DNA from 2 places in the Streptomyces sp. NPDC048516 genome. Region 2 is predicted to be linked to the other one. Evidence: riboswitches for the same ligand, from Rfam matches in the RefSeq annotation. Region 2 holds a riboswitch; the other holds the start of a gene.

Region 1 (4,205 bases), on a different contig from region 2:
GGGTGGGCGAGGTAGTCGTCGCTGCGCAGCAGGGCCTGCGGCAGCGTTTCGGCGGCGTCCGCGTCCAGCTGCTCGACGTCGCCGTGCACCCCGAAGGCGCCCCAGACACCGGCCAGCTGCGCACGCCCGGTGGTCTCGTCGCACGCGATACCGACGAGGTCGGCGTCGACCTGCCGGAGGTTGACACCGGCCTCGCGGGCGGCGGCGACGACCTCGGCGGCCCGGCCGGGCACCCGCGCGGTCAGCGTGTCGAAGTACGCGTCGTGGACGATCTCCACCCCGCCGGCCCGCAGGCCCTCGGCGAGGACCGCGGCGTAGCGGTGGGTGCGCCGGGCGATCGTCCGCAGACCCTCGGGGCCGTGGTAGACCGCGTACATCCCGGCCATGACGGCGAGCAGCACCTGCGCGGTGCAGATGTTGCTGGTGGCCTTCTCCCGGCGGATGTGCTGCTCGCGGGTCTGCAGCGCGAGGCGGTAGGCCTTGTTGCCGTCGGCGTCGACGGAGACGCCCACCAGACGCCCGGGCAGGCTCCGGGCGAACTGGTCGCGGACGGCCATGAAGCCGGCGTGCGGCCCGCCGAAGCCCATCGGGACGCCGAAGCGCTGGGTGGTGCCGACGGCGATGTCCGCGCCGAGCTCGCCGGGCGAGGTCAGCAGCGTGAGGGCGAGCAGATCGGCGGCGACGGTGACGACCGCGCCCAGCTCGTGGGCCTGCTCGATCACGGCGCGCGGGTCGCGGACCGCACCGGAGGCGCCGGGGTACTGCAGCAGCACACCGAACACACCACGCTCGGCGATCCCGGCCGGGATGCCGTCGGACAGGTCGGCGACCACGACCTCGACGCCGGTGGGCTCCGCACGGGTCTCGATCACGGCGATGGTCTGCGGCAGACAGTCGGCGTCGACCAGGAAGATTCCCTGCTTGACCTTGCCGACCCTGCGGGAGAGCGCCATCGCCTCGGCGGCCGCGGTGCCCTCGTCCAGCAGCGAGGAGCCGGAGGTGGGCAGACCGGTCAGGTCGGCGACCATCGTCTGGAAGTTCAGCAGCGCCTCGAGGCGGCCCTGCGAGATCTCCGGCTGGTAGGGGGTGTAGGCCGTGTACCAGGCCGGGTTCTCCATGACATTGCGCAGGATCACCGGCGGGGTGAACGTGCCGTGGTAACCGAGCCCGATCATGGACGCCAGCACCTGGTTACGGTCCGCGAGGCCGTGCAGCTCCTGCAGCACCTCGGCCTCGGTACGGGCCTGCGGCAGCCCGAGCGCCTCCGCGCTCTTGATCACATCGGGAACGGCGGTGTCGGTGAGCTCATCCAGCGATCCGAACCCGATGTGCGCGAGCATCTTCGCCTGCGCCTCGTGGTCGGGACCGATGTGCCGGTGCTCGAAGGGGGTGCCGCGTTCCAGCTCGGTCAAGGAGATGCGATTGGTGGTCATCTGCGGGGGCCTCCTGGTCGTACGACCTACGAGGGGCACCACGGCGCGGGTGCCCGGACGGCCTCCCCCTCTGTCATCTCAACCTGAGAGCTTCACCGGCCCGCGCGAGGCGGCCCGGCTTTCACCGTCGGTGAGGAGGGGCCCCGGAGCTGTGCCTTCCGTGGCCCGCCCTGCTTTCCAGAGTGACCTCGCCCACGCGGTACGTGTGCCTGAGAGATTCCGGGGAGGATTTGCTCCTTCGGCGCCCTCGTCGCGAACGACAAAGGACTCTCCCGCACGGGGTCTGCGGCCATTGGCCAGCCTACCAGCGCCGCACTCGAAGGATCCTTCGAGTGGCCAGGGCATGAAATGTGCCGTTTGGTTGTTGTCAGAGGGCAGTTGCGACCAATTGGAGGGACCGTGCAAACCGATATCGATCCCCGGAGCCTGATCGGCCGCAAAGCGTTCGACCGTAACGGCGCCAAAATAGGCACGATCGACGAGGTGTATCTCGACGACGCGACGGGGGAACCGGAGTGGGCGGCCGTGCGCACCGGACTCTTCAGCCGGGACGCGTTCGTCCCCCTCGAACCCAGCAAGATGGTCGGTGAGGGCCTGCACATTCCTTACGACCGCAAGCTGATCAAGGACGCGCCGGACTTCGGCGTCGGCCGCCACCTCTCCCCCGAGCAGGAACTTCAGCTCTATCACCACTACCGCCTGGATATCTCCTCCCCGGCCTCCGACCCTGCGGTGTCGTCGCCCGGCTCCGGTGACAAGGACTTCGGCAGGATCGCCGGCTCGGACGACTGACCGTCCGCCGGTCCCCCGCCCACCAGCGGCAGGGGCTCCCCCGGCCGCAGCGCCGGATCCTCGACAGCAAAGGTCCGCACCCTCCCCGGTGCGGACCACGGCGTTTCGAAGCGCACGGTCACCCGTCCCACCCCGCTCCCCTGCACCCAGCCCGGGCCGTACTCGTCGTGCACCACGTCCAGTCCGGGATGCCAGCGCCGCGGCCGGTCCTCCTCGGCCTCCCGCGCCGCCGCCACGCCCCCGGACAGCTCCGCCGCCGCTCTCGCGGCCTTCTCCGCCTCCTCCGCCTCGCGCTCCGTCGCCACCTGGGCGAACAGATCCTCCTGTGTGAAGTCGGCCAGGCCGCTGACCCCCACGCCCAGCAGCCGGACCCCGCCGGTGGTGTCCACCATCTCCAGCAACCGCACGGCGGCCTCCCGTATCACCGCGGGGTCGTCGGTGGGCCCTCGGAGCGTCTCGGAGCGGGTCAGCGTCGAGAAGTCGTAGTTGCGCACCTTGATGACCACCGTCCGCCCGGAGCGCCCGGCGGCCCGCAGCCGCTGCACGCAGCGGTCCGCCAGCCGCAGTACCTCGCTCCGCACCCGCGCCCGGTCGGTCAGATCGACCTCGAAGGTGTCCTCGACCGAGATGGACTTCGCGTCCCGCTCGGCCACCACAGGACGGTCGTCCCGGCCCAGCGCCATCGCATACAGCCCGGCACCGTGCGCCTTGCCCAGCAGCCGCACCAGCTCGGCCTCACCGGCCTCCGCGGTCTCCGCGACGGTATGGATCCCGGCCCGGCGCAGCGCCTCGGCCGTCGCGGGCCCCACCCCGGGCAGCGTCCGCACCGTCATCGGGCCCAGCAGCTCACGCTCGGTACCGGGCTCGATCACCACCAGCCCGTTCGGCTTGGCCACCTCGGACGCGATCTTCGCCAGCATCTTGGCGCCGGCCAGCCCCACCGAGCCGGTCAGACCCGTGGCGGATCGGATCTCGCGGCGCAGCCGCTCCCCCACGGCCCGCGCGGCAGCCGTCCGAGGCGGCACCCCGCCCGCTTCCAGGTCGACGAAGGCCTCGTCCAGGCTCAGCGGCTCCACCAGCGGCGACAGCGCGTGCAGCAGCTCCATCACCGTCTCGCTCACCTGGCGGTACAGCGAGAAGCGCGGGGTGAGATAAGCGGCGTTGGGGCACAGCCGACGTGCCTGGGCCGTGGGCATCGCGGACCGGATGCCGAACACCCGGGCTTCGTACGACGCCGTGGAGACCACCCCGCGCACGCCGATCCCGCCGACCACCACGGGCTTGCCGCGAAGGCTCGGCTTGGCCGCCTGCTCGGCGGCCGCGAAGAACGCATCCATGTCGAGATGCAGGATCGTCGGCGCGGGTCTCACATCTCCGATGCTGCCCCATGCCACTGACAATCGGCCCGTGCCGGGCCGGTGATGCCGCCTCGGACTCAGCCCGCCCGGTTACGCCGCCGCGCCAGCTCGTCGTGCGGGTTCTTCCCGATCAGGGTCTCGCCGGTGTCCACGCGCTCCCCGTGGAGCTGTGACAGCACGCCCTCCACGTCCCGCCACACCACGCCCACGGCGATCCCGAAGACGCCCTGGCCGCCCTGGAGCAGATCCACGACCTGGTCGGGCGAGGTGCACTCGTAGACCGTCGCACCGTCGCTCATGAGCGTCATCCGCGTCAGGTCCGCCAGCCCGCGCGCCCGCAGGTGCTGGACGGCGGTGCGGATGTTCTGCAGCGACACCCCGGTGTCCAGCAGCCGCTTGACGATCTTCAGGACCACGACGTCCCGGAAGCTGTAGAGCCGCTGGGTTCCGGACCCGTACGCCGGCCGGATGCTCGGCTCCACCAGGCCCGTACGCGCCCAGTAGTCGAGCTGCCGATAGGTGATGCCCGCTGCCGCACAGGCGGTCGGGCCGCGATAGCCGATGTTCTGAGCCTCGCAGTCCCCCGACACCGCCGCGGCCGGTGCCGGGGCAGGGTTCGCTG
Region 2 (4,205 bases):
GATCATTTCGAGGGTGGACTGCTGGCGGTGGAGTTCGGCGTCGACGGCGGCGGCGACATCGGGGTCGAGCTCGTGGAGGGAGCTGTTCAGAAGCGACATGAGTCTTCCTGGGGGAGTCAGGGGCGCGAGGGGGTCCCCCGGACGGAGCCCGGGGGAGCTTCCACGGGGGCGGTGGCGTAGGGGGCCGGGTGGCTCAGCTCTGGATGAAGGCGGCGTACTCGTCGGCCGAGAGCAGTTCGCCCGGCTCACCGCTGAGCTTCACCTTGAACAGCCAACCGCCCTCGAACGGGGCGGAGTTCACCAGCGAGGGGTCGTTGACGACATCCTCGTTGATCTCGGTGATCTCACCGTCGACGGGCGAGTAGAGATCGCTGACCGACTTGGTCGACTCCAGCTCGCCGCAGGTCTCGCCCGCCGCGACCGTGGCACCGACCTCGGGGAGCTGCACGTAGACGACGTCGCCGAGCGCGTTGGCCGCGTGCTCGGTGATGCCGACCGTCGAGACGCCTTCCTCGGCGCCCGACAGCCACTCGTGCTCCTTGCTGTAGCGCAGCTGCTGGGGGTTGCTCATGGCTCGATTCTCCTGTACGCGAGGGTGTGGTCGTGAAGGGGGTCGCCCCTGGTGACGCCAAGGGGGAGGGTCTTGCACGGTGAAACACGCGGGTGCGCGCGGGTGCGCGCCGCTGCCGGGTCCGCCCCGGGTGAGCTCCCGCTTCTGCTACTTCTGCCGCTTGTAGAACGGCAGAGCGGTGACCTCGTACGGCTCATGGCTTCCACGGATGTCCACGCACACACCCTCGGCGCCCGGTGTGGCGTAGGCGGCATCGACGTAGGCGATGGCGACCGGCTTGCCCAGGGTGGGAGAGGGGGCCCCGGAGGTGACCTCACCGATGACCGTGCCGTCGGCCGTGACGACCGGGTAGCCGGCGCGCGGGACCCGGCGGCCCGTGGCGATCAGGCCGACCAGCTTGCGCGGCGGGTTCGCCTCGGCGCGCTCGGCGGCCGCCGCCAGCGCGCTGCGGCCGACGAAGTCGCCGTTGTTGGTCGTCTTCTCGAACTTCACGACCCGGCCCAGACCCGCGTCGAACGGTGTGGTCGAGGTCGTCAGCTCGTGCCCGTACAGCGGCATGCCCGCCTCCAGGCGCAGGGTGTCCCGGCAGGACAGGCCGCAGGGCACCAGACCGGCGTCCTTGCCGGCCTCGGTCAGGGCCTCCCAGAGGGCGACCGCGTCGGCCGGCCGGACGAACAGCTCGAAGCCGTCCTCGCCGGTGTATCCGGTACGGGCGATCAGCGCCTCGACGCCGGCGACGGTGCCGGGCAGGCCCGCGTAGTACTTCAGGCCGTCCAGGTCGGCGTCGGTGACCTTCTTGAGGATGCCGGGCGACTCCGGGCCCTGCACCGCGAGCAGCGCGTAGGCGTCCCGGTCGTCGCGGATCGCGGCGTCGAAGCCGCCCGCCCGCGCGGTCAGTGCGTCGAGCACCACCTGGGCGTTGGAGGCGTTGGCGACGACCATGTACTCCTGGTCGGCCAGGCGGTAGACGATCAGGTCGTCGAGGATGCCGCCCCCGGCCTCGCAGATCATGGTGTAGCGGGCGCGGCCGGTCTTCACGCCGCCGATGTTGCCGACCAGCGCATAGTCGAGGAGGTCGGCGGCCTGCGGGCCGGTGACGGTGATCTCGCCCATGTGGGAGAGGTCGAACAGGCCGGCGCGGGTCCGGACGGCGACGTGTTCGTCACGCTCGCTGCTGTAGCGCAGCGGCATGTCCCAGCCGGCGAAGTCGGTCATGGTGGCGCCGAGCGCACGATGGGTGGCGTCCAGCGCGGTACGGCGGGGGGCATCAGTCATGGTTCCGGGCTCCCAGGCAGGGGTGACAAGACGTTCTCCCCATCTGTCATCGGAACCTGAGAGGTTCACCGGGATCCCGCGAACGGACCCGGTTTGCACCTTGGGTGGAGCCGCCCCGTGTGCCGGGCTGCGGCTCGCTTTTCAGATCTGCCTCGCCTGCGCGGTATAGGGGCCTGAGAGATTCAAGGGAGGACTTGCTCCTTCGGCGCCCCGCCATGGCGGCCGGGGACTCTCCCGCGCGGGTTACAAGCGGCCGGTATGCAGTTGGCGGTGCACAGGTGAGACGAGATGTGCACGTGGCGGCCACATCATTGCACGGGATCGCCCGATAGAGGAGCCCCCGCCGCCGCCCCGCCCATGACGTGGGCAGATCGGACAATAGCCTTGATGGGCATTACCTTTTCTTGACACTCTGCGGGTAGGGGACGGACTCGAACCGGAGCAGAACCGGACGGGGAGGACGATCGCGTGCACAGTGAAGCGGCATTCGGAGCCACTTCAGGCCTCGTGCCTCCGGCCGTCGCGCCTCCGGCCGTCGCGCCTCCGGCCACCGCGCCCGCGGTGCCGCCCGCCGCCGGGCCCCGGGCAGGCCGGATGCCGCGGCCCGTCGTCCGGCCGGGGCGCGGTGCGAAAATCGTGGATCTGAGGGGCCACGGACGGGTGAGGGGGGCCACCGAGCTGCGGTTCCCGGCCGGCGACCTGGTGGTGGTCTCCGGTCTGCCGGGCAGCGGCAAGAGCACCCTGATGCACCGTGTCGTACCGCCGCTGGACGCGCACGGCGCCGTGGTGCACCGCATCGATTCGCAGGACGTCCGCGAGCGCTGGGAGCACGGCAGGCTGCGCCGGCTGCCGTACGCCCTCTACCGTCCGCTGGTCCGGGCCGCCCACTACCTGACGCTGGGCCGTGCGCTGCGCTCGGGGGACAGCGTGGTGGTGCACGACTGCGGCACCCTGGCCTGGGTGCGTGGCTGGATCGCGCGGTCGGCGGTGCGCCGCGGCCGCGGGCTGCATCTGGTGCTGCTCGATGTGGCGCCCGAGGTGGCGCTGTCCGGCCAGGAGTCGCGGGGGCGCGGGGTGTCGGGGTACGCCTTCGCGCGGCACCGCGGGGCGGTGGGCAGGCTGGTCGGCGCGGCGGAGTCGGCCCGGCTGCCGAAGGGCTGCGACTCGGCCGTTCTGCTCGACCGGCGGGCGGCGAGCGCCCTGGAGACGGTCAGCTTCGACTGAGTGCACCGCCACCGTGCCCCGAGGGTCCCTCCGCACGCCTTCTCGTCTAGGGTCTTTGGCCAGATGGCGCGGTTCGGAACGGGTGGGTGCACATGACATTTCCGCAGCAGGGGATACCGCAGCTGGCGTGGCCGGCGAACGAGCTCGAAGAGGTGCTGGCCGCCTCGGCCGGGCACCCGGGCGCCGGTGGCCGGATCGTCGAGGTGCTGGGCCGCAGCAGGGTCTGGGTGCCGCTGCCCAACGGCGGTGGACCGGAGAGCGCGGGTCCCGGCGCCCGCGGCCTCGATCTGCCCACCGTCGAGCTCGACGGTGCGGCCTATGTCCCGGTCTACAGCTCCGAGCAGGAGTTCTTGCGGGTGGTCGGCGCGCATATGTCGTTCACCGTCGCCCCGGCCCGGGAGTTCGCCCGCGGGCTGCCCCCGCGCATCGGCATCGCGGTCAACCCGGACGGCACGATCGGCGTCCCGTTGCCGCCCCCCGCGGTGGCCGAATTGTGCCGGGAGGGGCGCCAGGAGCAGGCCGGTCTGCCCAGCGGCGGCCGGGTGCGGCTCTTCGAGCCGGACTGGCAGGACGAGCCGGTGGACTTCCTGGCCGCCGCCGGACTGGAGTTCTCCGGCGCCGGAATTGTCCTGACTGCCCGGCGTGCCCTGGCAAGTGTCGAGGGCGACACGCCCGCGCTGTTCGTCGGTGTGCAGATCGGTGCGGACGCCGCGGCACTGCACGACGGCACCGCCCGCGAGGCGGTACTGTCAGCCCTCGGACGTGCGCTCGGCGCAGTGCCGGTGCCCTGGCCCGTACAGCTCGTCATGCTCGACCTCGCCCAGGGTGACCCGGTCGCCGACTGGATGCTGGAGCGTGTGCGGCCCTTCTACTCTCGGGACCACTCGTAAGCTGGACGGATGACGGGCGGGCGCACCCATGACGTGCCCTGCGGACAGAAGGGACGGACCACGTGAGCGCGGGTGCGCATCAGGGGCCGGCGGCGGCCGGAGCGCTGGAGCAACTGCTCCAGCAGGTCTCGCCCGGCCGTTACGACGCCTATGAGGCGCTGCTGCACGCGCTCGCCGCGGGCCAGGTCTGGATGCTGCTGTGGCACGGCCGGGCCGGTTCGCCCGATGCGCAGTACGGAAACATG

The links. Region 2 has a riboswitch for glycine ahead of gcvT (glycine cleavage system aminomethyltransferase GcvT). Riboswitches for the same ligand answer to the same signal wherever they lie in the genome.
Region 1: it holds a riboswitch for glycine, as region 2 does, so the genes downstream of both, gcvP (aminomethyl-transferring glycine dehydrogenase) here and gcvT (glycine cleavage system aminomethyltransferase GcvT) in region 2, are expected to answer to the same signal.

What each region holds. Positions count from the first base shown of each region.
Region 1 covers NZ_JBICWS010000029.1:46,566-50,770, forward strand. Annotated here, with positions in the region: gene gcvP (aminomethyl-transferring glycine dehydrogenase) at 1-1,433, opposite strand, end outside; glycine riboswitch at 1,621-1,718, opposite strand; gene ACGFR7_RS34580 (PRC-barrel domain-containing protein) at 1,833-2,225, shown strand; gene ACGFR7_RS34585 (DNA polymerase IV) at 2,126-3,595, opposite strand; gene ACGFR7_RS34590 (MerR family transcriptional regulator) at 3,661-4,205, opposite strand, start outside.
Region 2 covers NZ_JBICWS010000008.1:291,594-295,798, reverse strand. Annotated here, with positions in the region: gene glyA (serine hydroxymethyltransferase) at 1-99, opposite strand, end outside; gene gcvH (glycine cleavage system protein GcvH) at 194-571, opposite strand; gene gcvT (glycine cleavage system aminomethyltransferase GcvT) at 719-1,846, opposite strand; glycine riboswitch at 1,998-2,093, opposite strand; gene ACGFR7_RS18710 (AAA family ATPase) at 2,441-3,070, shown strand; gene ACGFR7_RS18705 (enhanced serine sensitivity protein SseB) at 3,163-3,960, shown strand; gene ACGFR7_RS18700 (enhanced serine sensitivity protein SseB C-terminal domain-containing protein) at 4,023-4,205, shown strand, end outside.